DNA from 2 places in the Blautia pseudococcoides genome. Region 1 is predicted to be linked to the other one. Evidence: a T-box and tRNA genes for the amino acid it is inferred to sense, from the RefSeq annotation. Region 1 holds a T-box; the other holds one or more tRNA genes.
What was found. A T-box is a leader RNA that pairs with one kind of tRNA and senses whether it is charged. The one in region 1 lies ahead of leuS (leucine--tRNA ligase), so its partner is inferred to be a tRNA-Leu.

Region 1 (16,236 bases):
ACGATGTGATGTATAACACGGAAACATATCTGAACAACAGAAAACAGATAGAATTTATTTATCAGCAGATGGAAGCCTATGTGGAAGCGTATAAAGAATCCGTCAATCCCGGGGGCTTTGAAAAAGAGCGGCTGGAGCTTTATCTCACTATGCTGGTCCAGTCCTATGTAAAGATCCCGGACTATGAAAGGTCCTGGGAATATATCGGTCTGCTGGAGCAGCTGCAGGGCACGGCAAAGGAAACTCTGAAGCAGAAGGCGTATCTTGCCATGGACACCTGTCAGGCGGATGCACTCATCCGTTTCAGCCGGGAAGGACTTTGGCAGGCTGCTGACACATCTGCAGAACAGGGCTTCTGGAAAAGGTTTCAGGGCATTGGCTATGTGCTCAAAGGGGAGATGGAAAAAGGCAGCCGGGAACTGCTTGAGGCAGCGGATATCTTCCTGGATAAGGAGTGGAAAGAGGAATGGGGGGCCAATGCAGCAGTGGCCTACAGCTGGCTGGGAGAAATCGGCCGTCTGACAAAAGATTATGACAGTGCCATGGAATATTACAGAAAATCACTGGATATCCATGCCAATATCCATAATATCAGCGGCAAAACCCTGCTGTATCTCCATATGGGAAAAGGATTGTTTGATACAGGCAATGACTGTATGGCAGAGCGTTATATAAAAGCAGCGGTCCAGAGCTTTGAACATCTCCATGTGGTGTATAAGAGAAGCACTGCCTATGCCTACGAAGCGGTTCTGTTATTCAGAAAAGGCGACTTTGAGGGAGGTGCCATGTATCTGAAAAAGGCCGGACAATACGCGCGGCACAGCAGAGACCCCGTGGAACGCTGTCTGTACAGCAGGATCTTCGGCCTGATCACCCACTCTTCAGACTGTCCTTGTGAAAGCAGGCTGAAGATCGGGGAAGACAGGCAGACCTTTGATGTCAGAGAGGAACGGTCAAAGATCCCATCCATATGGGAAAGAAAATATCTCGACCAATTCTGCATTTTTTAAACAAAATTTTGATGGAAATATATTATATTTTCAGAAAACAGTGCAACGGTACTGAACAGAATGGGAGAGAACAGTTATGGAGAAAATTGTTTTAGACGGAAAGAATCTCACCTTGGATCAGATTTACGAAGTGGTATATCACGGAGCCATTGTGGAACTCTCGGAGGAAGCCATGAAAAGGGCCGAAAAGGCTAAACAGGTATTATACAGAATGGTAGATTCGGAAACACCTGTTTACGGGACAAACAGAGGGGTTGGATGGAACAAAGACCGAAAGGTTTATACCGAATATTTTGACCAGTATAATAAAAACCTTCTGCGTTCCCATTCTCTTTGTGTGCCTCCGTATTGTACGGAGGAGGAGGTCAGAGCCATTATGCTGATCCGCCTGAATACGGCTTTGTACGGCTGTGCAGGCCTTTCCCGGGACGTACTGGAACGTTACAGGGATTTTTTAAATAAAAGGATCCATCCCCTGGTTCCGAGAAGAAGCTCTGTGGGGGAAGCGGATCTGGCGGTAAATGCCATGATCGGCATGTCCATAATCGGGGAGAATGATGTACTCTATCAGGGCCAGCCCACAGACAGCCGGAAAGCCATGGAAAATGAGGGAATGAAGCCTCTGGTCCTGGGTCCAAAAGACGGCCTTGGCATTGTATCCTCCAACTCTCAGGCGGCTGCCATGGCGGCTCTGCTTCTGAGAGAAGTAAAAGAGCTGACCGATAACTCCAATCTTATATACTGCATTGGACTGGAGGGATTAAACGGACAGATCCAGCAGCTTGATGGGAGTGTAACAGAGGCAAAAGGATTTCCGGAACAGACAGAATGTGCGCAGGAATGCCTGCATATGTTAGAGGGCAGTTATCTCTTCGACGGTACAGAGGGCAAAGCGCTTCAGGACCCTTTAAGTTTCAGGGATTCCGCTTTTATAAACGGAGCTGTACTGGAATGCGTCAAGCTGCTTGAAATGAGTCTGAACCAGCATCTGAACCATTCGGATGACAATCCCTGTGTTCTTCCTGATGAGGAGAGGGTGTCTGTGAGCTGTAATTTTGAGCCTCTGAATCTGGCGTTAAAGGCGGAAATGCTGAATATTGCACTGAACCATATATCAAAAGGCGCATGTCACAGGATTCTCAAGCTGGCAGATCCATCCTTTACAGGGCTGCCCCGGTTTTTATCCCCGGACGGAGGCAAGACCGTGATCGGATATTCCACCATCCAGAAGACGTTTACATCTCTGGATACCGAGAACAGAGCTTTGGCGAATCCCTCATCCATGGATTTCTTTGCATTGTCCGGGTATATTGAGGACCATGCCTCCAACGCTGTGCTCATATTGGAAAAATCCTTTAAAATTGTGGATAATCTCAGGTATATCCTGGGTATGGAACTGATGCACGCAGCGCAGGCAGTGGATCTGCGCGGAAACTATAAGCTTGGGAAATGTACGGGAAAGGCGTTTGAGGAATACAGAAAAATCGTTCCTTTTTTGGATAAGGACAGGAAGCTGTCTGTGGATATCCAGGCTTCCTATGAAGCGGTAAAAAGTAATAAGCTGTTAAAAGCAAGTGGGTGCTGTAACTCAGTACCACGGCAGTGATGATGGGAGGCAGGTGACGGATCTCACCTGCCTCCCCTTTATCTTATATCACATTATATTCTTTCAGCAGTTCTTCGATCACCGTGCCGGAAATCTTTCGCAGGGCTTTCTTCTCCACGAGCTTCATGATCCACGGCACCTTCATCTCTATGGCTTTTTTGCCGTCCAGCATTTTGGATGTGGCATCCAGAAGGGTACGGATATCATAACAGGAACCATAGACTTCGGGTACGCCGCGGTCCACGTCCAGTAGTGTGTAGACTGCCTCCATGGCTGTCCGCACGGAATACTCCGTGGTGAATACTGTGTCGCGGACGGTATCTGAAAACTGTCCGATAAATGCAAAATTCACGCAGCCGTCCGGCACCACCTTAGGTCTGTCGCCTGCTGTCCTTGGCATGAAGAACGCTGTGATATACGGCATCATGCAGGGGATACAGCGGGCCGAATTGGCTGCCATATCCGGGATTTCTTCTACAGGGACGCCCAGATGGTACAGCCATTCCTCCGTGATCTCTCTTCCTGTACATTCACGCATGGGCTTTTTTACATAGTCTCCGGGAACATCTGTGAACAGACCGTAGACCCAGACCACGAGCTGGTCTTTGGGCTGTTCCTTAAAGTGCGGCTGCCGGTTTAAGGTATAGCTCATAAGCCAGGAGGAATCCTTGCAGGTCACAATGCCTCCGGTTACCACTTTGCCGCTGAAGGGGTCCCTTTTGCAGACTTTCCGGATATAGGCGGGAATCCTGTCATCCAGGGTGGTGACGGTTGCGGATTCCCAAGTGGTCTTATCTGTTTCACTGCAGAACTTGTCAGGATTTCCGAAGGAGAGGTCCTGGGCTGCAATGTTTTTCCACAGCTCCCAGCATCCGCCGGGAGTGTCATTGAATACCGGGGCGTGATCATCATCCCCAAGGCTGGAATTCTCTGTACAGCTTCCGTTGGTGACAAAAACCAGGTCATCATCCAGCAGATCAATGCACTCTTCCCGGCCGTTGTGGATCATCATGATTTTTCTGGCAGCCTTTTTTTCCGGTGTGATGTCAAAAATCACGTTGGTCACTTTGGTGTCATACTGGAACTGAACTCCATGAGCTTCCAGGTATTTCACCATGGGCAGGATCAGGGATTCATACTGGTTATATTTTGTGAATTTCAGGGCAGACAGGTCCGGAAGCCCGCCGATATGGTGGATGAAACGCTGGATATACAGCTTCATTTCCAGAGCGCTGTGCCAGTCTTCAAATGCAAACATGGTTCTCCAGTAGAGCCAGAAATTGGATTTGAAGAATTCCTCCGTAAAAACATCATTGATTTTTTTGTCGTACAAATCCTTATCTTTTGTGAAAAAGAGCTGCATGATCTCCATGGCTGCCTTGTCGCTCAATGCGAATTTATTGTCCGTGTGGGCATCCTGCCCCCTGTTCTCGGTCACACGCATGAGAGAGTAGTTGGGGTCTTTTTTGTTCAGCCAGTAAAATTCATCCAGCACAGAGGCGTTCTCCACCTCAAGAGATGGAATGGAGCGGAAAAGATCCCAGAGACATTCAAAATGATCTTCCATCTCACGTCCGCCCCGGATGATAAAGCCTTTCTGCGCATCTTTGATGCCGTCACAGGCGCCGCCGGGCAGGGACAATTCTTCCAGAATGTGGATATGCTCCCCCTTCATCTGTCCGTCTCTCACCAGAAAACAGGCGGCTGCCAGGGAGGCCAGTCCGGAACCTGCCAGATATGCGGATTTTTTATCCACGCCTTCGGGTTTTACCGGGCGCGCGAATGCTTCGTAATTGCCATTGCTGTAATACATAGGAATACCTCCTTGTTCTTGGGGATCATAGTTTTTTGTTTTATCTGTCTTTACTATAACCGCTGAGAGAGAAGACTGCCATAAACAGAAAATGCGCAGTGTCAAAACTTTTGACACTACGCAAAAAGTGTATAAAAAATCAATGCCTCTTATCTGTCCGAAACCGTTCCAGCGCTCCGGTGATGGTACCGTGTACCAGAAGGCTCAGGCGGTCGGTCATGGCCTGGGGATTTTCTTTCATGCCATCCTCGATCCACTCACAGATCAAACCCACAAAGGCGTATTTATAAAAATTGGCGATAAACTGTTTATCCGTGTCGCGGACAGCCATGCCTGCCGCTTTTTCTTCTATGACTCCCAGCAGAAGCCGGTACATCTGCCGGAAAAGGAAGTGTTCCAGATACTCCCTGCTGACAGAGTGGTACGTGTTTTTTACAAAGTTCCGGTTACTTAAAATATAGGAGAGGATTTGGAGAAAACCTTCCTGCCAGGTATCATATGTGGTCTTTTCTCCCAGCCGTTTTTCCGCCTCATTGATATAGATCCATTCGATCAGGTCATAGATATCCTGAAAATGGTAGTAAAAAGTCTGACGGTTCACGCCGCAGTCTTCGGAGATATCCACCACGGTTATTTTCTCCAGGGGTTTTTGTTCCATGAGATGTTTCAGGGACTGGGACAGTGCCCGTTTTGTAGTCTGCGACATATTCCGCTCCTTTCTGCGGCAGGTTTTATTTTTTCAGCAGATCCTTGTAAAATCCGGGGTAGGAAATATCTACACAGTCTGCCTGCAGGATTTCTGTCTCACCTTCCGCGGCAATACCTGCCACGGCAAAGGACATGGCGATCCGGTGATCCAAATGGCTTTCCAGTACAGCGCCGTGGAGCATTCTGCCGCCTTGGATCATCATACCATCCTCTGTTCCCGTGATATCAGCACCCATTGCGCTTAAATGGTGCACCAGAATATCCAGCCTATTGGATTCCTTGACTTTTAGCTCCTGTGCGTCACGGATCATGGTGCAGCCTTCCGCAAAGGCTGCCATCACTGCAAGTATGGGAAGTTCATCAATGAGTGTGGGGATCGCCGCCCCTTCAATGACTGTTCCCTTGAGCGCACTGTGCTTTACCAGCAGATCTGCCACCGGCTCTCGGCCATGTTCCCTTTGGTTCAGGATCGTGATGTCAGCGCCCATCTGACGGCATACGCGTAGGATACCATCCCTGGTGGGATTGATGCCCACATTTTTGATCAGCAGTTCAGAGCCTGGCACTAAAAGGGCAGCAGCGATAAAATAAGCAGCGGAAGAGATATCTCCCGGTACGGCTACCTCCTGTCCAACCAGTTCCGGTTCCGGCTGTATGCTTACGGTGCAGCCCTCTGTTTGAAGGCTGGCTCCAAAGCCTGACAGCATACGCTCCGAGTGGTCTCTGGAGACATAGGGTTCTGTGACGCTTGTCTGGCTGTCCCCGTACAGTCCGGCCAAAAGGATACAGGATTTTACCTGGGCGGAGGCCACGGGGGAATCGTAATGTATCCCTTTTATATGACTGCCCCGGATGCGCAGAGGAGCACAATCATTTCCATGGAGGCTCTCAATATCTGCCCCCATCATAGACAGGGGGGTGATGATCCGTTTCATGGGGCGCTTCCGGATGGAGGCGTCTCCTGTCAGTGTACTTTCAAAAGTCTGTCCGGCCAGAATGCCGGATATGAGTCTTGCAGTGGTTCCGCTGTTGCCTACATCCAGGGTATCCGACGGGGCCTTCAGGCCATGGAGGCCTTTTCCGTGTACCAAAATCTGTTCCGGGGACACCTGGATGTCAATTCCCATTTTTCGGAAACAGGCTATGGTGGAGAGACAGTCCGCGCCTCTTAAAAAATTAGTGATACGGGTGGTGCCCTGTGAGATGGCGCCCAGCATGACTGCCCGGTGAGAGATGGATTTGTCTCCGGGTATGGTAACTTCGCCCCTCAGGGCATTTCTTTTTGTGAATTTCATGTGCTGCTCCTAACGCTCATATATAATATAGTTCCGTTTTCCAAGCTGTTCTGCGGCCTCTTTCTGGGCTGTCTGATCATAGAAATCAATTTTTAGTACACCTTCGTCAAATTCCCGGTTATGGATAATGCCGATATTTTTAATACTGATATTGTTCATGGACAATAAGGTGGCAATGGTGGCGATGGCACCTGTCTCGTCAATAATATCACAGTATAGGGCATACTCTTTCTTGATGGGCCCGCTGGAAGTGTCGCTGATGGAATCCCTGTACTCCCTGGAGTCTGAGAACATCCGGAACAGACCCTCCCCGTCGTGCTGGTCCACCAGATATTTTGCCTGTACGATCAGGCGGATAAACTCATCTAAGACCTGGGAGATGTTCTCCGGGTTTTCCATGCAGATCTGCTGCCACATATAAGGGGAGGAGGAGGCGATCCTGGTAATATCCTTAAAACCTCCGGCCGCAATGGCTTTCATATGCTCCGAGGGGGAATCCAGCTTGTGGACCAGATTCACAAGGGCGGCTGCCACCACATGAGGCAGATGGCTGACTGCTGCGGTAATGTAGTCGTGTTCCTCATAGGTCAGTATCATGGGCAGGGCACCGATAGAGGTCACAAGCTCTGTGTAAACCCCTATTTTGTCAAGCCCTACCTCCTCGGAAGGAGTCAGGATATAGTAAGCATTTTCAATCAGATGGTCAGTGGAATGTTCATATCCGGTTTTTTCGCTTCCCGCCATGGGATGCCCGCCAATGAAATTTGGGGCCATGGACAGGGCTGTGATCGCTTTATGTATCTCGCCCTTCACACTTCCCACATCGGTGAGAATACAGCCGGGCCGTATGATCTGCTTCAGCCAGGGGAGACATTCTATATTATAGTCCACGGTGGCGCACAGGAAAATAATGTCACAGAGGGCAAATTTGGAATCCTGTTCATCACAGGCAATATCCACAATACCGTCGAAGACGGCGTCCTCTAAAGTGTCCCTGGTCCGGTTGTATGCGAGAATCTGATATTCCGGATGAAATTTCCGGATGGCTTTGGCTATAGAGCCGCCGATCAAGCCGAGACCGATAAAGCCAATCGTAGTTGTTTCCATAAGATATATGCTCCTTTTTCGTAACTGTTCCGTCAAATCTGCGCATGGACTGCGCCGACCGTGTATAAGAGTAGTTACCCTTCTTCTTTTTGTGACAGCAGAAAGCCTGTAACCGATGCATTTCTGCCGTAATAAACAGCGGATATATGTCCGCCAAACATTATTATTTTATGACAAGGAGCGTCAATTGTCAACGATTTTGCGCTTTAAAGTGATACACTGCAAGGATAACCAAACATATAGAAAAATTTCTTGTCTAATTTGAATAAAATACTTGAATTGTTGCTACCTTTTTAGTAAAATATATACATATCAAAAATTGGGAGGTATTACATATGGACGTTTTCAGAAGCGACAGAATTAGAAATGTGGTCCTGCTCGGTCATGGCGGTGCCGGAAAGACAAGTCTGGTGGAGGCAATGGCTTACTTGTCAGGTATTACGAACCGCTTGGGAAAGGTAACAGATGGTAACACGGTAAGTGATTATGATAAAGAGGAGATCAAAAGAAAATTCTCAATTTCGACATCTGTGGTTCCGATTCAATGGGGAAAAGTAAAAATCAATGTACTGGACACCCCGGGCTATTTCGACTTTGTAGGGGAAGTGGAGGAAGCAGTTGCGGCAGCCGACGCGGCGATCATTGTGGTTTCAGGAAAAGCAGGCGTACAGGTGGGAACCCAGAAAGCCTGGGAGATGTGTGAAAAATACAATCTGCCCCGCATGTTCTTCGTCACAGAAATGGATGTGGACAATGTAAGCTACAGAAAAGTAGTGGAAAGCCTGACCGAACTGTACGGAAAGAAAATTGCACCTATCCATATGCCGATCCGTGAAAATGAAGAATTCGTAGGCTATGTAAACATTGTAAAACAGGCCGGAAGAAGATACATAGACAGAGGCCAGAAAAAGGAATGCCCGGTTCCTGACTATCTGCAGGATTACCTGGAGCAGTACCATGATACCCTGATGGAATCCGTTGCTGAGATCAGTGAAGAATTCATGGACCGTTACTTTGCAGGGGAAGAGTTCTCCGTGGCAGAGGTTTCGGCAGCCCTGAAGATGAATATCTCAGACGGCAGCATTATTCCCGTATGTATGGGCTCCGCCGTGAACGTACAGGGTGTTGCCAACCTGCTGGATGATATCTGCGGTTATTTCCCAAGTCCGGACCAGAAGACATGCGCAGGCATGAATGCCAAGACAAACGAGATTTACCAGGCCAACTATGATTTCGCCAAAGCAAAATCCGCATACGTGTTCAAGACCATCGTGGACCCGTTCCTGGGCAAATATTCACTGGTTAAGGTTTGCTCTGGTGTTATCAAAGGTGACGACACCTTATACAATGCGACCAAGGATTCGGAAGAAAAATTAAATAAACTGTATGTGCTGGAAGGCTCCAAACCCATCGAGGTACCGGAGCTGCATGCCGGTGATATCGGTGCCATTGCCAAATTAAACACCGTGGCTACCGGAGATACGCTTTCAACCAAGAGCACCCCTCTTGTGTTCGGCAAGACAGAGATTTCCGTTCCGTATACATACAAGAGATACAAAACCGTGAACAAGGGCGATGACGACAAAGTTTCCCAGGCTCTGTCCAAAATGATGCAGGAAGATTTGACACTGCGTGTGGAGAATGATTCCGCCAACCGCCAGACCTTGATCTATGGTATCGGTGAACAGCATCTTGACATTGTGATGAGCAAAATGAAAGAACGCTATAAAGTGGATATTGAGCTTTCCAAACCTAAAGTTCCGTTCCGCGAGACTATCCGTAAAAAAGCTGACGTGGAGGCAAAATATAAGAAACAGTCCGGCGGCCACGGCCAGTATGGCCATGTAAAAATGACCTTTGAGCCTTCCGGCGATCTGGAGAAGCCTTATGTGTTTGAACAGATTGTAGTCGGCGGCGCAGTTCCTAAGAACTACTTCCCGGCAGTGGAAAAGGGTGTTCAGGATTCCGTGGTGAAAGGACCGCTGGCATCTTATCCGGTCGTTGGTGTGAAGGCAGTGCTCTACGATGGTTCTTACCACCCGGTAGACTCTTCTGAGATGGCGTTTAAGACAGCCGCAGTTCAGGCCTTTAAGAAGGGCTTTATGGAAGCGTCCCCGGTACTTTTGGAGCCGATCGTTTCCATGAAAGTAATGGTTCCGGACAAATACACCGGTGATGTTATGGGTGATCTGAATAAACGCCGCGGCCGTGTGCTGGGCATGAATCCGGATCCTGACCATAAGGGATGCACCGTGGTGGAAGCAGATGTACCGATGTTATCTATCTATGGATACTCCACAGACCTGCGGTCCATGACAGGCGGAAGCGGAAACTTCTCCTTTGAATTCTCACGTTATGAGCAGGCACCTTCTGATATCCAGGAGAAAGAAATTGCAGCCCGCGCAAGTGCAGAAGAGAACGAATAATCAGATATTTTCACCCCGGAAACCGAAAGATTCGGTTTTCCGGGGTCTTTATATGAAAAAAACTTGTATCCGGCGTTCTCTCATGGTAAACTGTATGCTAAACAAATCGGGTGAGCACCCGGAAAGGATTTGGTAAAAGTATGAAGAAAAAAATTGCGGCGGGTCTTGCTGTGGTAATCCTGGCATTCCTCTATTACTATTTTACGCTGCCTGCCATCAACATTCATGAAAGCGGCTTTTGGTTCTTCCTGGCAGCGATCGTAGTGGTGATCCTGGTAGTGTACGGAATCAGGAAGCGCTTTCACAGTGTGGAGGACATAAAAAAGAACAAGGTGATGAAGGGGGGATTGCTGGTGATCGCAGCGATCATCGCAGTATATGCCATTGGAACCCTGTTGTCCTCCCCGATCGTAAACGCCAACAAGTATCAGCAGCTTGCAGCACCGGAAGAGAGGGATTTTACAGAAGACATTGAGGAGATCAGTTATAATCAGATTCCTCTTCTTGACAAAGATTCCGCAGAACTTCTGGGCAACAGAAAAATGGGAAGTATGGTGGATATGGTGTCCCAGTTTGAGGTGAGCAAAATTTATTCACAGATCAACTATCAGGGACAGCCTTACAGGGTAACGCCTCTTGTGTACGCCAGCCCCATCAAATGGCTGACAAACCAGAAGGAGGGAATCCCGGCTTATATCCGCATTGATATGGCCACACAGAATACAGAGCTGGTAAAGCTGGAGGAGGGAATTAAGTATTCCGAATCCGAGTATTTCAACAGGAACATTTACAGACATCTGCGGTTCAGCTATCCAACCTACATGTTTGACCAGTTAAGTTTTGAGATCAACGATGAGGGAGTTCCTTACTGGATCTGTCCTGTTAAGAAATTCAACATAGGCCTTTTCGGCGGACAGACCATCGGCAAGGTGGTTCTCTGTAACGCCATCACAGGAGAGACCACAGAATATAAGATAGAAGACTGTCCCCAGTGGGTAGACCGTGCCTATCCGGCAGACCTTTTGATCCAGCTCTATAATTATCACGGAATGCTGAAAAACGGATTTTTTAACAGCATTCTTGGACAGAAGGGATGTCTCAAGACAACAGACGGGTATAATTACCTGGCGCTGGAGGATGATGTGTGGGTATACACAGGCATTACCTCAGTCAGCGGCGACCGTTCCAACGTGGGATTTGTGCTGATGAACCAGCGTACCATGGAGACAAGATATTACTCCTGTGCCGGGGCTGAAGAGTATTCCGCTATGGAATCCGCGGAAGGACAGGTACAGAACCTAAAATACACGGCAGCGTTCCCGCTGCTTCTGAATATCTCCGGGGAGCCCACATATTTTATGGCTTTAAAAGATGGGGCAGGTCTGGTGAAAAAATACGCCATGGTCAATATCCAGAAGTACCAGAATGTGGCCATCGGGGATACAGTGGCTGAATGTGAGAAGGCTTATGTGAAGCTATTGTCAGCCAACGGCATCTCCTCCGACGGCGGAGAGCTTACGGCACAGAAAGTATCCGGCAAAATTAAGCGTGTGGCCCAGGCGGTCATTGACGGAAACTCCCATTTCTATGTTGTGCTGGAGGACAAAAACCTGGTGTTTGATCTGCCGGTAACCGAGTATCCGGAAATCGTGAAGTTTGATGTGGGTGATTCCCTTACGATTGAATATACGGAAGGGGAGCCTGTCTGCACCGTGCTTTCTTTGGAAGAATAGAAACTGCTGCTCACAGTCACGAACAGGATTTTTTGGAAAGATACCGTATAGAGTCTTGACAAAATCTGGCGATATCGGTAGAATAACAGGTAGTTTATAACAAAAAGCCAATATGGAAGAGACTGTGATGAGGAGTAGTAGAGAGTATTCTTTATTCAGAGAGCTGCCGGCTGGTGCAAGGCAGCATAGAGAAGCTTTTGAACTGGCCTCGGAGTTCCCGTACTGATAGCCGGAGTGCAGGTAAGTGGGGGCGGGAGTTCCCGTTACAGAACCGAAATGAGTGCATCCGGCATTGTGGATGAATTAGAGTGGTACCACGGAAAAATAAGCCCTTTCGTCTCTAAATATAGTGACTAAAGGGCTTTTTCTATGCTTCGGCATAAATGATAGCTGCCCAAACAGGCATGAAAAACGAAAACCAGGAGGAATAAAATTATGGCAGTACCTTATAATCATAAGGCGATCGAACAGAAATGGAAAAAAAACTGGGAAGAAAAGCCGGTGAACACAGATGACGGCCAAAAGCCCAAATACTACTGTCTGGATATGTTCCCATATCCGTCAGGAAACGGACTTCACGTAGGACATTGGAGAGGATATGTTATCTCTGATGTGTGGAGCCGCTATAAAATGATGCAGGGTTATTATCTGATCCATCCCATGGGATGGGATGCGTTCGGCCTTCCGGCTGAGAATTACGCCATTAAGATGGGTGTTCATCCTGCAAAATCCACCGCACAGAATGTGGCGAACATCAAGAAGCAGATCAATGATATTGCAGCTATTTATGACTGGGACAGAGAAGTCAACACCACAGATCCGGGCTTCTACAAATGGACTCAGTGGATTTTCGTGAAAATGTTCAAAGAAGGCCTTGCGTATGAAAAGGAATTCCCCATCAACTGGTGTCCGTCCTGTAAAACAGGTCTTGCCAATGAGGAGGTTGTAAACGGATGCTGTGAACGCTGCGGTTCTACTGTGACGAAAAAGAACCTTCGCCAGTGGATGCTCCGCATCACAAAATACGCGGACCGTCTTTTAAGTGACCTGGACAAACTGGACTGGCCGGAGAAGGTTAAAAAGATGCAGTCTGACTGGATCGGAAAATCCTACGGTGCTGAGGTAGACTTCCCGGTTGAAGGTCGAGATGAGAAAATCACAGTTTACACCACAAGACCGGATACGCTTCACGGCGCTACCTTCATGGTTTTAGCACCGGAGCACAAACTGGCTGCCTCCCTTGCCACACCGGAAAACAAGGATGCCGTAGAAAAATATATCTATGACGCTTCCATGAAGTCTAATGTGGACCGTCTCCAGGATAAAGAGAAGACGGGTGTGTTCACAGGGACTTATGCAGTCAATCCGTTAAACGGAGCGAAAGTTCCCATCTGGCTGTCAGATTATGTACTGGCGGACTACGGCACAGGCGCTATCATGTGTGTACCTGCCCATGATGCCCGTGACTTTGAGTTTGCCACCAAATTTCATATTCCGATTATCCAGGTGATTGCCAAGGACGGCAAAGAGATTGAAAACATGACGGAAGCCTACACAGAGGCCAGCGGTACCATGATCAATTCCGGTGAGTGGAATGGCATGGAATCCTCGGTGCTGAAAAAAGAGGCACCTGTTATGATAGAAAAAATGGGAATTGGCAAGAAGACCGTAAATTACAAACTACGTGACTGGGTATTCTCCCGCCAGCGTTACTGGGGCGAGCCTATTCCGGTCATCCACTGTCCGCACTGCGGAAATGTTCCGGTTCCGGAAGATCAGCTTCCGCTCACACTGCCGGAGGTGGAATCCTACGAGCCTACAGGCACTGGTGAGTCACCGCTGGCCGCTATTGATGAGTGGGTCAATACCACCTGTCCCGTCTGTGGTGCTGCTGCGAAACGTGAGACCAACACCATGCCTCAGTGGGCAGGGTCCTCCTGGTACTTCCTGCGTTACGTGGACAATAAAAATGACGAAGAATTGGTTTCCAACGAAAAAGCAGATAAATACCTGCCGGTTGACATGTATATCGGCGGTGTGGAGCACGCGGTTCTCCACCTTTTGTATTCCCGTTTCTATACCAAGTTCCTTTGCGATATCGGAGCGATTGATTTTGATGAGCCTTTCCAGAAACTGTTCAACCAAGGTATGATCACCGGCAAGAACGGCATTAAGATGAGCAAGTCAAAAGGAAATGTAGTTTCCCCGGACGACCTGGTAAGAGACTACGGATGCGATTCCCTGCGTCTCTACGAATTGTTTGTAGGACCGCCGGAGCTGGATGCAGAGTGGGATGACAGAGGGATTGACGGTGTATACCGTTTCCTGAACCGTTTCTGGAAGCTGTCCATGGATAGTTTGGAAGCAGGCATCGCTGAGACAAAAGAGATGGTGAAGCTGCGCCATAAACTTGTCTTTGAGATCACACAGCGTCTGGAGAGCTTCAGCCTGAATACCGTTATTTCCGGTTTCATGGAATACAACAATAAGCTGATCGAGCTTGCCAAGAAGACAGGCGGAATAGATAAGGAGACTATAGAGACATTTATCAAGCTTTTGGCTCCTTTTGCACCCCATCTGACAGAGGAGCTCTGGGAGGCGTACGGACATGAAGATTCTGTATTCCACACAGAGTGGCCTGAGGCTGATGAGGAGGCCATGAAGGATGACGAGATCGAAGTGCCGGTACAGATCAACGGCAAGACAAGAGCGGTTATCAATATAAGCGCAGAGGCATCCAAGGAGGAGGCCGTTGCCGCAGGAAAAGAAGCCATTGCAGATAAGATCACCGGGACCATAGTAAAAGAGATTTATGTTCCGAAAAAGATAATCAATATTGTGCAGAAATAATCTATAACCATATTCGGCGCAGGCAATGAATGCGAATCGTTGCCTGCGCTGTTTTTATATTTATATTGTCTTTTCTGCGGCAATCAAGTATTATAGAGATAGTAGAAATCCATTAAGAAAGGCGGCGTTGTAATGGGAGACCAGCAGCTGGAATATCTGGAATTTATGGCAGATGAAGTGCATTATCTTCTTCCTCTGTCCTGGGTGGACAGAATCAGCGAGAGGACGAAAAAAAAAGGGAAAACTTCCCTTATAGATTTTGCCGGACTTACCAGCCCCGGATATAAAGGAAAAACACAGGAATACCTGATTCTGGCGGACGAGGAGAATGCAGGGTTTCTGGCGGAAAGGGTATTGGGGATCCGGGTCCTTGACAAAAGAGCTTTCCTGTCTCTGGCTGAACCGGCATGGAATGAGACGAATCGGTATCTGGAGGCAGCTGTACTGCTTCAGACAGGGCAGGAGGATGAAGTGCTGGCCTATGTGCTGAAGCCGGAGATATTGAAGGAGAGACAATGGAAGTTATAAAGGTGAGAACCAGGGAAAGAATTTTGTATATAGAGAAAGAGAAGACGGAAACCCTTTACCTGAATCCCCAAATATGGAAAGTTCCCGGAGCAGGAGACGAAATACTGGGCATCTCTGTTTATAAAGGCCGCCTTGCCGTATATTACCGTCTGGGCAGCGGAAGAGATGCAAAATGCGGTATTCTTATGAAGCCGCAAGGTGATTTGATCGTGGGGGCTGCTGCAGAGGAACTGACCGGGGAAGAAGAGATTGACCGGGAAGAATTGACAGAAGTGAAACCGGGGATATGGGAGAGAAAAAGTGATCAGGCTTAAAGAAGAAGAATTTGCTGAGATAGTGGAATATATGCGTCAGAGTTACGGCATTAATCTGGAGAAAAAAAAGACATTGATCGAATGCCGCATGTCCAAAGAACTGGAATCCCAGGGTGTGACAACCTTTGGCAGATATATGGAGCTTTTAAAGAAAGACAAAACCGGAATGACGGCTTCCAATATGGTAAGCCGTCTGACTACCAATTATACATATTTTATGAGGGAGCCGGCTCATTTTACAATCCTGCGTGACCATATCCTGCCGGAATTATCCAAAAGCAGCAGAGGTATTCTGAATGTTTGGTGCGCGGGATGTTCCACCGGAGAAGAGTGTTATACCATTGCCATGATCCTGCAGGATAACAGGGACCGGACAGGAAAACTGTTAAATTACAGGATCCTGGCAACAGACATTTCCGGTCAGGTGTTGGAAAAGGCGGGGAAGGGGATCTACACGGCAAAAGAAGTGGAAGGGCTTCAGGCGGATTGGAAGAATAAATACTTTCGGTCAGCGGATGCAAAAACATTCTGTGTGGAGGAGCGGCTGAAGCAGAACATCCGGTTTCAGAATCAGAATCTGCTGTCACCTTATATGGGGACGGAGCAGTTTGATCTGATCTTCTGTAGAAATGTTATGATATATTTTGATAAAAAAGCCAAGGAGACCCTGGTGAAGAAACTGGAGGCCAGCCTGAAGCCGGGGGGCTATCTGGTGATTGGACACGCTGAACTTTTAAACCGCGGTGAGATCAAATTGGAACCGGTATTTCCTGCCGTGTATAAAAAAAATAGAGAGAAGCTAAGGTGAGTATATGGAAAAGAAAATCTTGATTGTGGATGACGCCA
Region 2 (16,236 bases), 1.1 Mb from region 1:
TATGAAGATAGCCAGGAAGTGGGTGTCTCCGCCCTATAATGTAGATGGATGGCGTCTTGATGTGGCTGCGGATCTGGGACACAGCAATGAATATAACCATCAGTTCTGGAGAGATTTCAGACGGAATGTAAAGGAAGCCAATCCTGAGGCGATCATCCTTGCCGAGCATTACGGGGAGGCGAAATCCTGGCTGCAGGGTGACCAGTGGGATACCGTCATGAACTATGATGCCTTTATGGAGCCGGTGACCTGGTTTTTGACAGGAATGGAAAAGCACAGTGATGAGTACAGTGAGGGAATGTTTGGGAACAGCGACTGCTTCATCAGTGCCATGCAGTATCATATGGCCAGTTTTTACGCACCTTCCTTAATGACTGCCATGAATGAACTGTCCAACCACGACCATTCCCGTTTCCTTACAAGGACAAACCACAAGGTGGGCCGTGTAGCACATCTGGGGTCCGAGGCGGCAGAGCATGAGATCAACAAGGCGGTCTTCAGGGAGGCTGTTGTCATGCAGATGACATGGCCCGGCGCGCCCACCATTTACTATGGAGATGAGGCCGGGCTGTGCGGATTTACGGACCCGGACAACCGGAGAACCTATCCCTGGGGCAGGGAAGACCGGGAACTGATCCAGTTCCACAGAGACATGATCGCCATTCACAAGGAGAACCGGGAACTGATAGAAGGCTCTTTAAAATTCCTGGCAAATGATTACCAGCTTTTGTGCTACGGAAGATTTACGGACAGGGCGAAGACCGTGGTGGCTGTGAACAACAGCGACCAGACTAAGATGGTGGAACTGTCTGTCTGGGAACTGGGTATATCCAGAAGCAGAGAGGCCCATTTTAAGCAGCTCATGGTGACAGGAGATTTTGGGTACAGCCTTATCAAGAAGATCCATGTCTGTAAAGGCGGCGTTGTCCGGATGAGGGTTCCCTCACACGGTGCGATGGTCATTCGATGTGAAATAGAAAAAAACAGCAGAAATGCATAAAAGCAGCAAAAAAGACCGGCTCAATCTTGGGCTGGTCTTTTTAAAAAGCGGCAGACCGGGATGGGAATTTGTCTGTTGCTTTTTGAGTTCCATAACGGAGTATTTGAAAACTTTTTCATGGAATCCGTCTGCATATCTACATCCGTTACAGGATATACAAGCATTTGAAGACAGGGCTGTTTCAACGCTTCCTGTTCATAATTATTACAAATCAATGCAGCAATGGATGCACCGGCACTATCTCCAGCCACTCCAATCTTTTCCTTTTCAATCCCAAATGCATCTGAATTTTCCATAATGCATTTATATAACGCCAAAACATCATCATATGCTGCCGGATATGGATACTTAGGGGTTAAATGATAATCCGGGTAATAAACCCTGCATTTTACTTTCATTGCATATATACAGGCAAGTTTTTTATGATAGGCGGAAGCCTTATAACTGAATGCTCCTCCATGTACATAGATCAAACAGGGCAGCTTTTCTTTTACATTTGATGGCTCAAATATCTCCACCTTAAATTTTGCCCCCTTATGTCCTGTAAGAGTAATATGCCGATCAACAACTCCCTTTGGAACCCTTGTTAAATGAAAAGATATAACCCGAAAGATATTGGCACACTTTATGATCATTTTATTATAAGGTACGTTTTTAGCTATTTGCGTTAATTCAGAATTGATCTGTTTTATGTATTTCATTTATAGATATGCCCTTCTTTTATTATTCCTACTAATTTGCATACTCATATTATACCACTGTAGTGAAAAAAAAATAAAGGGGGGCTGTCGGTTAATACACATTATTCTTTTTTGCACCTGGGGTCTATGAAACGATAGCCCACGCCTCGGACATTTTCAATGCAATCTCCGTCGCCTAGCTTTTGCCGCAGGCGGCTTACGCTTACGGGGATGGCGTTGGTTTCGTCACCCTCAAAATCATCGTTCCATACATAGTAACGCAGTTGTTCATGGGTCAGCACCCGCCCTGCCTGAGAGGAAAGCACATATAGCAGATCAAACTCCCGGCGGGTAAAGTCCAGTTCCCGCCTATTGTATAGGACGCGACGGGTTAAGGGGTCGATCATCAGGTTTTCAAACGTGACGATGGTATAGCACCGCTGGCCGGGCAAGGGTGGGGCGGCGGAGGAATAACGCCGGAGTAGGGCCTGGGCCCGGAGCAAGCACTCCTGGAGTTCCAGGGGCTTTTCCAGAAAATCATCCGATCCCAATCGGAATGCCCTCGCCTTGTTCTCAATGCCGCCCAGGGAGGACAGCACCTAGATCGGCATATTCCGCATTTGCCGCATAAAACGGAGTAGTTGAAAGCCGTCTGTTTCCGACAGGGAGAAGTCCAGTATCACAAGCTCGTAGTTATGACGATTTAGGCGCTAAATACCGTCTACCACGGACATGGTGTAATAAGCACTGATGCCGTATTCAGTCAAAGCGTACTTAATGGCTTTGCAGTTTTTCATATCGCTATCAATAATCAAAACTCGGTGCTCCGCGTTCATAGTGCAGCCCTCCTTTCTGGTGAATGGCCTTACCACCTCTGGACATTTTGTCTCGAAGTAGTGGGTAATGTTAGCCTGCCAAACTGGAAGTTCATTTTGAAGGCCTTGATTTCTCTTCAGTCGTTTATGTATTTTGTAAAAGCTCCAAGTAGTTTTCAGGTTCTTCAATTAAGAAGCTACAATGAGCATATCCCTTCTTAATTATGAAGTTACAGTTTTTAAATTTCCGTATAGCAGGAAGGCTAAATCGCGCGATTTCAGCAGTACCATATATAAAAGTAACCGATTGATTCTCGGAAAGTTCGATCAGCTTTGGTAATTGATAAGTATAGCAGGTTTTGGTCAAATTCTTAATGGTTCTATCACTCATATGCCCACAGACTTTTTTCATTTCTGTGGACATAGTAGGAAACATTTTATCCAATATGTTAGACTTGCATGGATATTTAGCGGACTTATAAGACACTCGACTAAATATCGTCTCCATTATTTTAATGATTGGGTTAGGAAGATGAATAAATGGTGCTCCATCTAAAAATATTTTATGTATTGTCAGTTGCCGTCTTATAAATATATCAAAAGCTACGATCCCACCTAAAGATGAGCCTAAAAGAATTTCAATGTCACAAAAATTATTGCGTCGCAGATAATTGATAATCTCGGTACTCTCAGCATGTGCAGATTGAAAAGGGGGTGTCTCTATGTCACTTGTTGTATGGGCTGATAATGTGGGCAAAACAATAAAATATTCTTCTTGCATCAACTCGATTAGCGGATTAAACATATTGCTTGTTGCAAACATGGCATGTATAAGTAAAGCAATAGGCTTTCCCGGTTTTCCAATAGTTTTAAAAACCATTATTCTCTCCTCTCAGTAATCGTCTAAAGCATTATCTATGGTTTTTAGCATTTCTTGCACAATTTCCAAACTACTATCAGGGAGCCTTGCCGATAGTGTAGATAATTTTTCCGTAAGCTCCTTATGATAAGTCAAATGATTTTGAAAAATTTTTTCACCATCTGGCGTTAAACTGATTAGCACTTCATTGTTACCATTAGGAGACAATGCTTTGCAGATAAGACCTTTTTTGAGAAGTTTACCTGTTGTTTGAGATACAGCTCCTTTCGTAATACCTAGAACATTAGCAATCTGTGTGGCGGTCAATGAGCTATATTGGCCGATTATCTCAATCATATGTACTTCTGAGCTATACAATAGATGTTCAGTTCCGTAGTGTCTCGGCTTATTTGTTTTACTATTAAATTTGTTGATTATTTTATATATCATTTCAAAGAAATTGATGGTTTCATCGCTCATAATTACACCTCGATACAATTTAGCAGGTAAATCAATTTAGTTACTAAACCCAGATTAACATGATTATATATAAAAATCAAGCCTTAATGATTATCTTTACTAAATGGGTTACGCATGTTCTGGCAAGCAGGGAAAGCGTATAACGCTTGCTATTTTTGCGTCGTGTGTCCAGCGAAGCTGTACCACACTTGCCGGTGTAAGTCCGGTCACGGTAATCGCCAGTGAGCCGTGTAGCTAAACTCGGTGCGTTGTAGTAATACAGGGTGCTAAGCGAGTGGATAAAGTAACCCGATAAGGGAGCGAGCAATCATGCAGACCGTAACATAAAGTGAATTCTGCCGTATCGTTAAAAAAAGGTCTCGAAAGAGAACAAAGGGAAGTTGAGCCTTGGGTATATGGGCGAAAACCATGGAACGTGTGAAGATACTGGAAAGCAACACGGAGGAATCCCTCGGTATAGAGGAAGCGGTATGTATGAAAAGTGTGGTTCGGAACTGGAGAGACCCTACCCATCACCGAAAGGTAAAGAGAAAGCGTATAAGCTTGGCGAAGTCGTATTTCTGATGGGAGGGAGTCGGAGGGGAACATAGTACCGATAATGACTGTGCAAGAAAACGCAGTCTATGGAAAGGTTCCCTGCTTCATTCATGTTTGTAGAGAGGGTAAGAGTGAGAGAATGTAATGAATACTAACAACTCCAAAGAAAAAGTTCGACAACTTCAAAACAAACTATATCTGACAGCCAAGAAATGTGATAGCCGAAGATTCCATGCACTATACGATAAAGTATATCGGGATGATGTGCTTTTCGAAGCATGGAAACGAGTAAAAGCTAACAAAGGTTCTAGTGGTGTAGATGGTATCAGTATCGAAAATATTGAGACGATGGGGATTGAGAAATACCTAACAGAAATCAAATCGGAACTGATGGATGGAAAATACAAACCATTCCCAGTAAAACGTGTCATGATACCAAAACCAGACGGAAGTGAAAGACCACTTGGAATACCAACGGTTAAGGACAGAATTGTGCAGATGGCTACAAAGATAGCGATAGAGCCAGTATTCGAAGCTGACTTTAGAGATTGTTCCTATGGATTCAGACCAAAAAGAAGTGCAAAACAAGCACTAGAGGTGGTAAGAAAAGCATGTAACAACAAAGGCTATTATGTAGTAGATGCAGATATCGAAAAGTTCTTTGATAACGTAAACCAAGATAAACTGATGTTGCTTGTGGAACAACGCATATCGGACAGAAGAATTCTGAAACTGATAAGACAGTGGCTTAAGTCAGGGATACTGTATGGAAATATCCTAACAGTCTCTGAATTAGGAACAGCCCAAGGTTCGGTGATATCTCCGTTACTGGCAAATATCTACCTAAATACACTAGACAGACTATGGGAAAAGTATGGACTTACTCATGGAATTCTTGTAAGGTACGCAGATGACACAGTGGTTATCTGTAAGAACAAGAAAAGTGCAAATCATGCACTGAATCTGCTTCAATACATCATGGGAAAACTGGATTTAAAGATACATCCAGTGAAAACAAAAATTGTCAGTATGTGGGATGGTAAAGAAGGATTTGATTTTCTTGGTATGCACCACAGAAGAATGACAACGGAAACAAGCAAAGGGCAACTGTATAAAGAAACATACCAGTACCCAAGCAAAAAAGCCATGAAGAAGATGAAAGCAGAAATCAAAAGGAATGTTAATAACCGATGCATGCTGGTTGCAAAGGAAGAAGATTTAATTAAAAATCTAAATCCGAAAATCACAGGATGGAAGAATTATTATTCAACCAAAACTAACGAAAAATGGATGCTGGCACTGGATTGGTATATTATCTGCACCTTTACAAGATGGTATAACAAGAAACACCAAAGACGAAATCATATGTCTAAGGTAGGCTTTGTTAGAAAAAGTATTTGCGAAAAAGGACTAAAGAAAATGGCTAGCGCATGACGTAATGCTGTAGAAAGAAGAATGTCGGAAAGCCGTGTGAGGGAGAACCTCATGCACGGTTTGATGAGGGGCGAGTGAAAATATCACTCGCCTACTCTACCCCGGCGCTATCGCGCCTGCTTCTTATCCGAACGCAAAAATGCCCGACTGAAATTCATAAAATCTCAATCGGGCATGGAGATACCTATTTCCTGTTGGGTGAAATGGGTGTTCAGCTATATAGACACAGCACCCCAATGGTGGGGAGTGACTTTTTTTAGTAAGTTAAAACTATGCAGCGTAAACACGGCGATACCTCCTTATTACCGCCGTGTAGCTATGTTTTATATTATGGGCATGGCTATCCTGCCGCCACAACAACGGTTTTTTTATTACCGTTGGGCGGTGTTTGATTTATAAGTTCGTTTCTTTTTTTAATCTGGAGTGTGCCCATCCAAAGCTGATACAACCTAATACAACAAACCGAGCCATCACAAGAATTATTTGTTTTATGTCAATTTCTCCATATAAAATGAGAGAGCGTAATGCGTTCATTGTATGGGTAAATGGATTTAGGTTGATTGCAACCCCTAAAGCCCCTGTAATACTGTTTGCCGGAAACAATGCCGTGCTTAGGAAGAAAATGGGCAGTACAATGGCATTCATCACTGTTTCATACATTACTTCATTTGGAAGTATAAGGCTAATGCCGTAACATAGTCCTGCCATAAAAAACGATGATAGAAAGACTAAAACTACCGTATAAAAAACCACTGGGATGCTGATAGGAATTTTCACAAAAAAGAACAGGCTTACAATTACCATAATTGCCACTTCAAGAAACGAACATAACACCGCTTCTAAAAGTTGCCCTAATACAATAGAGCTGCGACGGATTGGGGCGATAAGTACACGGTAAAAGCTGCCATCTGCTTTCATCAGATAATTCATAATTCCACCGCTGCTGCAAGTGCCAAAGCTAACCAATACCATTAGACCCGGCAAAATAAAAGCGGTATAGTTTTCAATTCCTGTGTTTTGCATGGTTTGCCCGGCTATGGCACTATAAAGAACAAGCCAAAGCATCGGCTGCAAAATGGTGATTACTATGGTAAAGGCATTGTGAAACCGCCACTTAATATTTCTATGCAAAATAGTTAAGACACTCATGCACATTCCTCCTGTTCATTTTTAGCAGTTAAGCGTAAGAAAACATCTTCTAAAGTCGGCTGTGCGATTTGAACACCATTACAAGGGATGTGCTGCTCTAACAAAAAGCGGATTCCCTTTTCCATGTCAGTATGGCTGTCCTTCGTGTTGATGATGATTTCAGTATTTCTCTCAAATACAAACTTGTCAGAAAAACATTCTTTTAGTGGCAATAAATACTTCTGTGCCTCCGACTTAGTGGCAAACTGAATTTGTAAACTGTCCTGTCTAATAAAGGAGCGTAATTCCAAAGGTGTACCTTGTATCACATCTTTTCCGTCTTTCATAATGCAGACGGTATCACTTAGATTATCTGCTTCTTCCAAATAGTGAGTTGTCAGGAAAACGGTTGTTCCGAAATCATCACGGATTTTCCTCATCATTTCCCACATACTCATACGGGATTGAATATCCATCCCAACGGTAGGCTCATCCAAAAATAGAATTTTAGGATTTGTCATCATGTTTAGTGCAATATCAAGCCGCCTTTTTACACCGCCGGAATAAGAGGATACGGGATATTTTCTATATTGTTCCAATCCAAAATCCGCAATCAAGGTTTCCATTTTCTTTTTTGCTTCTGCTTTGGGGATTTTATAAAGTCGGCTTTGAAACATCATATTTTCCTCTAAGGATAAATGCATGTCAATGGAGGTTTGCTGTGCGACACAGGCAATTTCAGAGCGTACCTTGTCTGCCTGTCCTGCAATATCTTTTCCGAGCATGATAAGATTGCCCGAAGTAGGCTTTAAGTAGGTGGTTAATATCTTGATTAAAGTGGATTTTCCTGCACCGTTCTGACCTAACAAAGAAAAAATTTCGCCCGTCTTAACAGAAATATTCAAACCGTTTAACGCCTGTACGCCGTTTTTATACTGTTTTACTACATTTTGAGCTTCAATCGCATACATCATTATTCCTCCATAATGGGAAACTGCACCTCTGTAATATACTTGCCGAGATTTCCTTTTATAAGCATTCCCGGACCTTTAATGAAAACTTCACGAAAAGGAGGTGCTAATATCAACTTGTTTTCCTTTGCATATTCGTCAATGGCAGCATACGCATGAAAAAGCGTTTCATAAGAGCCAACATGAGTAAGGCAAACCGCCTTTATCCGTGGCAGCTCTTTTACTTCCACACCGTTTCCGTTTGGCATCATTTCTGTCGGCACACAAAGTTCCATTTCAGCGACCTTTGTTTCTTGGTTCATGGATAAATAGCTAAACAAGGGTGCTCCATTTGCCTTGCCCATGATAGACTTGAATACATTAGGGAACACTTTGTTTGCTTCGGTAGCAACTCCTACATACTTCATATAAGCCACACGAATAGGCTCAATATCTTTGATTTCAACTCGATAATTCATATTTCAATTCTCCTTTTCTTTTTTTACGGCAATCCAAACTTGGGAGTAACCGTTTATGGCCTTTCCGTCTGAAATAGGGTATACCTCAATATCGGGTAGTCCTGCATATTCATAGCCGGAAAACAATAACCATTCTTTATAAAAACGTTTAAAAACACTTTGAACGCTTTCTTTGTATCGTCCGTCATTTTCAAAAACCACCCATGTTGCCGCAGGGATTTTATATTCGTACATACCCACAGGAACAGGGGCATCGGTAGCGGCTGCAATATAGTAAAAAAAGTTTTGAGGATTTTCGTAGACAGTAATACCCAAAATTCCCTTTGGTTCTTCTGTGGAAAGACCGCATATTTGTGAAAACCCTGCTCCTTTAAGTGTGTTATTCCAAAATTCGGGAACGTTCCTGTGGTTTTCCTCCATATCCTCTACCAATGGAGTACGGATACCGACAATTCGCATTTCTTCTTTGTCCTCAATGTGATAAGACATAGCACTTCCTCCTGTGACTTCAACCGAAAACTTGATTGGTGGGTACGCATTTAATAGACTTCCTCTGCTTTTTGCAGCAGCAGGGGTAATGCCATGAACACTTTGAAATGCTCTGTTAAAAGATGTTGGGGACGAGTACCCATATTCAAATGCAACATCCACCACTTTTTTCTCTGTACGCTGCAACTCAAAAGCAGCCTGCGACATTCTGCGGCGGCGTATATAATCAGCTAATGTAATTCCTGCAACATAGGTAAACATACGTTGAAAATAATAGGTCGAGCAGCACTCAATTCGGGCGGCTTCGTCATAAGAGATTTCTTTATCCAAATTATTTTCAATATACTCTATGGCATTGCTCAAATTTGTCAACCATTCCATGCTCTTTCCTCCTCATACACATCTTATATGAATAAATATTTATATTCCTCGCTTTTCTTGTCCTCTTTTGTAAAGTCTATTATAATAAAATTTTTATATCAATTGTTTATTAAAAGAAATAGTGAAATCCAAAGGGGTACAGCAAATTCAAAAATTGCTGTACCCCTTTGATATGATTGGTTCTTGCATTACTCTAATCACAATATATCAGTTCATTAAAGAAGATATCCTCCACCTGTGCCTTGACCATATTCATAAGTCCAACCCATTTCAGTTGGTCGGTAGCTTTAAGCTGCTCCGTAATGCCCGCCCTTCCGCTGAATGGGTGGACAAGGCGGCCAATCCCTTAAAGTGCTTGGCCGCTCTTTTTCTGATTTTGGGGCGTTTCTTTTCTCGAAATTGAAATGGGCGGGAAGCCATTCATATAAACGCCTGCCGCCACTGGAGCGCAGGCCGGACGGAACGCCCTACCGCATGACACCAGCGCAGAGGAAACAGGCCAACGCCTTAATACGGCGGGAGTGCTGTAACTATGAGGATGGTAACTGCATTGTCCTTGATGATGGGGATACCTGCACCTGTCCGCAGATGCTCGGTCTGCTGTAAATGGTTTCGGTGGGCGGTCTTGCCGCACGCCGGGACGCTGGAAGCGGAGATTTACCGGGGCAGGGACTTGAAACGCTGTGCGGTCTGCGGCGGTGTGTTCGTCCAAAATCCAACCGGGGAAATACTGCCCCGACTGCGCCGCCAAAGTTCACAGGCGGCAGAAAACAGAAAGTGAACGGAAAAGGAGGTCTGCTGTGGACAGTTAGACAGGAAAAAAGCCTTGATTTAAAGGCTTTGCACACAAGGCTTCCAAAATCTTTTCCTCTTTTTTTGCATAAGAAAGATAAAAATCTAATTCATCTTGCGGTGCTTTCTCATGTAAAATCTCATACATTTCTGCACATAAGCATCCATAATAATTTTGTCTTGATTTCTTCATCTTAGTACCTCAAATTCCAATTTGCTTAACTGCCACTACAAACAGTAATTTATAAAATACACAAGTAAAGAAAGGCATATGAGACTTCATTAACAATTACGCTCTGCTATCTTCCATGCACTTGCTGCCCATATTCCTTTTGTTCGTACTTTTTCAAATCTAATGTCCCCGCAGGTGCCCAGAGCGATGGTTCCTAACAGGGCTTGTTTATCCGTATATAGGGAGACAGCAACCACGCTTCACTATCTGTGAAACGTCAATAAGAAGAATTTTTTAAATCGTTTTTGAACAAAAAAGAGAAACGCTGTATATCAACGTTTCTCTCACTTTCAACTACTGCCGCAGACCGGAATCGAACCGGTACGGGTATCACTACCCACGGGATTTTAAGTCCCGGGCGTCTGCCAGTTCCGCCACTGCGGCAAAAGATATCGGATAGGCGAACCTATCCGATAAGAATGGACGGTGGTGGATTCGAACCACCGAAGCAATTTGCAGCAGATTTACAGTCTGTCCCCTTTGGCCACTCGGGAAACCGTCCATGATAAATATGAAAATGTCAGTTTTCTTTAATACGATATCATTATAACAGATTCTTACCGGATTGCAAGGGTTTTTTCAGCATTTGTTCAGAAAGGAAATCGTTCTCCGGGCACTTTAGTCTGAGATGATTGTAAGGTTAACATGACAGATGCGGAGGTGTATACTTTGTGTAAAGTCAGCATGACAGAAGGGAACTGCAATGAAAAACAGAATCAGGGAATTTAGGGAGCAAAGAGGGATGACCCAGGAACAGTTGGGAAACCTGGTGGGGACATCTGGGCAGGCGATTAATGCCATAGAGACAGAAAAGTTTGAACCGTCAATCTGGCTTGCCTATGATATTTCGTGTGTTTTTGCCTGCTCTATTGAGGCGGTGTTTTTTTTGATGTCAGCCCGAGAAAGTCAAGGGCGGAAAGCAGCAGGAGGGACAGCAATGGCAATAAGAGAACTGCGGTATGACGGGAATCCTATATTGAGGAAGCAGTGCAGAGAAGTGGAGAACATTGATGGCAGGATCCGGCAGATCCTGGATGATATGATGGATACTCTGCATCACACGGAAAACAGCGCAGCACTGACGGCAAACCAGGTGGGGATTTTGAAAAGGTTGGTGGTCATTGTTTACCTCGACCATACGCTGAAGCTGATCGATCCGCAGGGTTCAGGAATGCATAGAAGGATGCCTGAGCTTTCCGAACCGTTTTGTAAAGACTATCCGTCCACAGCGTGTTACCATTCGGGCAGTCAATGAAAATGGGGAGGAGATCATCCTGACAGGGGAAGATGAGATGGCTAAGTGTTTTTGCCACGAGCTGGAGCATTTGGACGGTGTGGTTTTTCTGGATAAGGCAGTCAAGGATACAGAGTGATCAACAAGTCCTTTTTAATGGCATTTTTATTTCTTTTCTGTATCACTTTTACCGTTTTAATACGGCTGGTGATAGGATAGATGCCATAGGAGGGACCGTTATGACACATATCAGAGAGTCAATGCAAAGAGCGGAAAACAGGTTTGACGCCACGGCGGCTCATTTTGCCAGGAGGCATCCGTGTATATCCCTGCTCTGTACTTTTATCGGCATACCGGCATTTATTCTGGGCGCTGTTTATGCGCTTGCTTCTGTTGTGGTATGCCCAGTGGCGTGGGTTTGCGGCTGGATGTGATTATGTGCTTTTTCCTCTTTTTGTTCCTTGCATAAATACAGAGTATTTGATAGAATGATAGAAAATGAATCGTAAGTTTCTGTGATTTCGGATAAAAGAAAGCCAGGGAACAAAAAATAGGAGCCATATGGGCAATATGAAAAATGAAGAGCATAAAATGTCACTGCCAAAGAAAGCGGGCAGTAATGACCTGCAGATATTGAGTGATAATATTCCGGGCGGCATGTTTTCCTGCCGCTATGATGAGAAACTGACTCTATTGCAGATGAATAAGGGATTTCTCTCCATGCTGGGTTATACACAGCAGGAGGTAGAAGAAAAGTTTCAGAACAGTTTTTGGGAACTGATAGACAGAAGGGACCGGGAGAGTACCTTAGCGGAGGTGCAGAGACAGATGGCTCTCGGTCCGGATAAAGAACTGGAATACCGGATGACCTGCAAGGACGGAAGTACCATATGGGTTCTGGACAAGGGGCATCTGCTCCATGATGACAAGGGGAACCGGTATTTCTGCTGTGTGCTTGTAGATGTGACCCGGAGTAAGGAGCTTGAAGAAAAACTGCGCCTGTCCCTGGAGCGGCATCAGATCATTATGGACCAGACCACAGATATCCTTTTTGAATGGGACATCCAGGCTGATGCTATGGTATTTTCCGGCAATTGGGAGAAAAAGTTCGGTTGTTCCCCGGTTACACAGCACGTCAGCCGCCTTTTTTGGCAGGCACCCTATATTCTGCCTGAGGACCAGCCTCTTATTGCAAAGCTTCTTTCGCGCATCCAAAAGGGGGAACATTACGCCGAGGAGGAGATCCGTATTGTAAACGGAAAGCAGAAGGCTGTCTGGTGCCGGATACGGATTACAGGTCTGACAGATAAAACGGGACGGGCAGTGCGGGCAGTAGGGGCTATCCTGGATATCGACGCGGAAAAGAAAAAGGCTCAGAACCTAATAGAACGCGCGCAGCGCGACATGCTGACAAAATTATATAATAAGGGAACCAGCCAGGAGTCTGTCCAGGCCATACTGGCTAATGGTGTACCGGGCAAGAGGGCGGCGCTGATGATACTTGACCTGGATAACTTCAAGCATATGAACGACACCATGGGACACCTTTTTGGTGATGCCCTGCTTACGGAGGTTGCCCACACCATTCAGAAGCAATTCCGCAGTGAGGATATTGTGGGGCGGGTAGGCGGAGATGAATTCCTGGTATTTCTCGGTCACATACCGGATGCTGCCCTTGCGGAACAAAAAGCAGTCCAGGTAATGAAGGCGATAGGGGAAATGGCAGTGCAGGAACTTACGGAAGTGGAGCTTTCCTGCAGTATTGGCATAGCGATCTTTCCGGATTGCGGGAAAACATACAATGAGCTTTTTCAGCGGGCGGACCAGGCATTGTACCGGGCCAAGAAGCTGGGGAAAGGGAGATACTGCATAGCGGACGCAAAGCAGCTGGCAGAGGCGTTTCCCGTACAGCCCTGCAGCGCAGCCAATACCCGGATAGATTCGGACGAGGAGACAGAGAACAATGTGGAACTGCGCCTGTTTGAGTATGTGTTCCGGATCCTGTACAAATCCTCCAATCTGGACACTGCGGTCAATGCCATTCTGGAGGTGGTGGGGCGCCAGTTTGATGTGAGCCGTGTTTACATATTTGAGGATGAGGAAGACCCGAATTATTGTACTAACACATACGAATGGTGTAACGAGGGCGTAAGACCGGAGATAGGAAATCTTCAGCATGTATTGTATGCCAATGATCTGGAAGGCAGTTATCACAGCAATTTTAATGAGAGTGGTGTGTTCTACTGCCGTGACATTGACGCACTGACACCCCAGCAGCGGGAAACCCTGGAGCCGCAGGGGATTAAGTCCATGCTGCAGTGCGCCATTTATGACAAAGGGCAGTACAAGGGATTTGTGGGATTTGATGAGTGCCGTGTGAACCGCTACTGGACCCGGGAGCAGGTGAATACGCTGGTATTCATTGCGGAAATACTGAGTACCTTCCTGCTGAAGCTCCGGGCACAGGATAAAGCGATCCAGAATGCGGCATCCCTGGAAGCCATTCTTGACAATCAAAGTTCCTGGGTGTATGTGGTGCATCCGGAAACAAGGAAAATGCTTTATATCAACCGTAAGACCAGGGAGTGGGTACCGGATGCAAAGCTGGGAAATACCTGTCACAAAGCATTCTTCCACCGGGAGACGCCCTGTGAATTCTGTCCCATAAAGGATATGGACAGTGACCATCCCAGGTGTGTGCGGCAGGTTTACAATCCGTTTCTACAGGTTTGGACATCTGCGGATGCCTGCTTTATAAAATGGAAAGGGGAGCAGGTGGTGCTCCTTACCTGCCATGATATAACGGATTTGAAAAAAGAGGCGGGGGATGACCGGGAATGCCCGGAGGACGGAAATGAGCAATAGAGTAGAGGCAGCCATGCTGCGGTTAAGCATAGCTGCCTCTTTTTATCTTTGATCTATTTGTCCTGAATGCTCACGCCTTTGATCGCCACACTGCCTCCCCGCACTACCTCAATATTTTTAAAGTAACCGGAGAAGTAGGAAATGATTTCATCATTCCGCTTTTCTGTCTGGAGGCTCTCCAGCAGCATTTCTGTCTTGCCGTAGTCCACCACAGCCAGATGGAAGATGGTTGCGATGCGGAACACCTCTGTCTTTACCGTTTCGTCGCAGTCCTTGATCTTAATGTACAGAACTTCTTTCCTGTGGATGCGGGAATTGGTGAAGTCGATCACCTCAATGACCTCCACACAGCGGTTTAATTGTTTTTTAATCTGCTCAAAGGTGGAGTCATCACTCTCCACACTGATGGTCATGCGGGAAATGGTGGGGTCCTCCGTGGTGCCAACGGTCAGGCTTGTAAGGTTGTATGATTTTCCGGAGAACAGTCCGGCAATCTTCGCCAGCACACCTACTTCATTTTCTACATATAAGGAAATCCATCTTTTCTTCATATTCTTCTCCTCCTAGCAGTCCAAAATCATGTTATGCAGCGGTTTTCCGCCCTGTACCATGGGCAGAACCAGTTCATCGCTGTCAATGATAAATTCCAGAATGGTGGGGGCGTCAGTGTTGCCCTTTGCAAACTGGAAGGCTCCGGCCATATCTTCCTCTTTCTCCACACGCATACCGTATGCGCCATAGCTCTCTGCCAGCTTCACAAAGTTGGGAGTGTATTCCGGGCAGTTCTTTCCGGGGCCTTTGCAGTTGGCGCTGCAGGTCTTTCTGCGGCGTGTACAGGTGGAGGAGTAGCGTTTATCATAGAAAAGCTGCTGCCACTGGCGCACCATGCCAAGATAGCTGTTGTTGAATATACAGATGATGACCGGGAGGCCGTAGGCAACGGCAGTTGCCATCTCCTGGATGTTCATCTGCATCCCCCCGTCGCCGGAAACGCACACCACAGGCTTTCCGGGATATGCAAATTTAGCTCCCAGAGATGCGGGGAATCCGTACCCCATGGTGCCCAGGCCGCCGGAGGTGAGGAGCTGTTTCTTTTCGTCCATTTCCAGATACTGTGTCACCCACATCTGATGCTGGCCTACGTCTGTGACAAAGATGCCCTCCTCAAACTGTTCGTTGATGCACTGTACGATCTTCTGAGGTGTGATGCCTTTATTCTGGTCCATGTCCAGAGGATGGGCATTCTTCCAGTCAGCGATTTCATCCAGCCATTCTTTATGCTCGCAGCACTTGATATGTTTCAGCATGGCTTCCATGGCATCCTTAGCGTCTGCCACAATGGGGATATCTACCTGAATGTTCCTGGAGATGGAGGCCGCGTCAATGTCCACATGGACAATCTTGGCGTTCTTGGCAAACTCATCTATCTTTCCTGTGATACGGTCATTAAAACGGGTACCGATGGAGAATAGCAGGTCACATTCACTGATGGCACGGTTAGCGGCATAGCAGCCGTGCATTCCCACATTGCCCACATAGAGTTCGTGGCCGGTAGGGATGGAGCCTTTTCCCATAATGGTGGTGATGACCGGAATCCTGGTAGTCTCCGCAAGCGCCAGTGCTGTTTCATTTGCCCTTCCGATATTCACTCCTCCACCCATGAGAAACAGAGGCTTTTTCGCTTCTTTCATCATAGTCATGGCTTTTTTTAACTGTCCCATGTGCACGCCGCTGCTGGGTTTGTAGCCGCGGATGTGAACTTCCTTGGGATACTGTTCATCCCCTTCCTGCAGCATGATATCCTTTGGAAGATCGATCAGAACAGGTCCCTTCTTGCCGGAGTTGGCAATATAGAAGGCTTCTTTGATGATGCGTCCCAGG

Region 2: it has a tRNA-Leu gene. The T-box ahead of leuS (leucine--tRNA ligase) is inferred to sense a tRNA for this amino acid. The anticodon was not compared.

Annotation. Positions count from the first base shown of each region.
Region 1 is NZ_CP015405.2:1,699,316-1,715,551, reverse strand. It holds gene A4V09_RS08075 (BTAD domain-containing putative transcriptional regulator) at 1-1,010, shown strand, start outside; gene A4V09_RS08070 (HAL/PAL/TAL family ammonia-lyase) at 1,087-2,616, shown strand; gene A4V09_RS08065 (oleate hydratase) at 2,660-4,429, opposite strand; gene A4V09_RS08060 (TetR/AcrR family transcriptional regulator) at 4,569-5,135, opposite strand; gene aroA (3-phosphoshikimate 1-carboxyvinyltransferase) at 5,161-6,432, opposite strand; gene A4V09_RS08050 (prephenate dehydrogenase) at 6,442-7,539, opposite strand; gene A4V09_RS08045 (elongation factor G) at 7,875-9,965, shown strand; gene A4V09_RS08040 (hypothetical protein) at 10,106-11,698, shown strand; T-box leader at 11,814-12,043, shown strand; gene leuS (leucine--tRNA ligase) at 12,134-14,548, shown strand; gene A4V09_RS08030 (hypothetical protein) at 14,681-15,076, shown strand; gene A4V09_RS08025 (hypothetical protein) at 15,064-15,390, shown strand; gene A4V09_RS08020 (CheR family methyltransferase) at 15,377-16,198, shown strand; gene A4V09_RS08015 (response regulator) at 16,203-16,236, shown strand, end outside.
Region 2 is NZ_CP015405.2:2,806,803-2,823,038, reverse strand. It holds gene A4V09_RS13490 (glycoside hydrolase family 13 protein) at 1-1,000, shown strand, start outside; gene A4V09_RS13485 (alpha/beta hydrolase) at 1,021-1,701, opposite strand; gene A4V09_RS13480 (response regulator transcription factor) at 1,803-2,231, opposite strand; gene A4V09_RS25770 (hypothetical protein) at 2,391-2,516, opposite strand; gene A4V09_RS13475 (alpha/beta fold hydrolase) at 2,641-3,375, opposite strand; gene A4V09_RS13470 (MarR family winged helix-turn-helix transcriptional regulator) at 3,388-3,834, opposite strand; gene ltrA (group II intron reverse transcriptase/maturase) at 4,516-5,805, shown strand; gene A4V09_RS13455 (ABC transporter permease) at 6,199-6,954, opposite strand; gene A4V09_RS13450 (ABC transporter ATP-binding protein) at 6,951-7,907, opposite strand; gene A4V09_RS13445 (GyrI-like domain-containing protein) at 7,907-8,362, opposite strand; gene A4V09_RS13440 (AraC family transcriptional regulator) at 8,366-9,232, opposite strand; gene A4V09_RS13435 (hypothetical protein) at 9,426-9,506, opposite strand; partial or broken gene A4V09_RS26065 (cysteine-rich VLP domain-containing protein) at 9,707-10,044, shown strand; gene A4V09_RS24485 (hypothetical protein) at 10,041-10,217, opposite strand; tRNA gene A4V09_RS13425 (tRNA-Leu) at 10,555-10,640, opposite strand; tRNA gene A4V09_RS13420 (tRNA-Tyr) at 10,677-10,758, opposite strand; partial or broken gene A4V09_RS26475 (helix-turn-helix transcriptional regulator) at 10,960-11,070, shown strand; partial or broken gene A4V09_RS26470 (peptide deformylase) at 11,194-11,629, shown strand; gene A4V09_RS13405 (hypothetical protein) at 11,730-11,924, shown strand; gene A4V09_RS13400 (sensor domain-containing diguanylate cyclase) at 12,061-14,355, shown strand; gene ilvN (acetolactate synthase small subunit) at 14,409-14,906, opposite strand; gene ilvB (biosynthetic-type acetolactate synthase large subunit) at 14,919-16,236, opposite strand, start outside.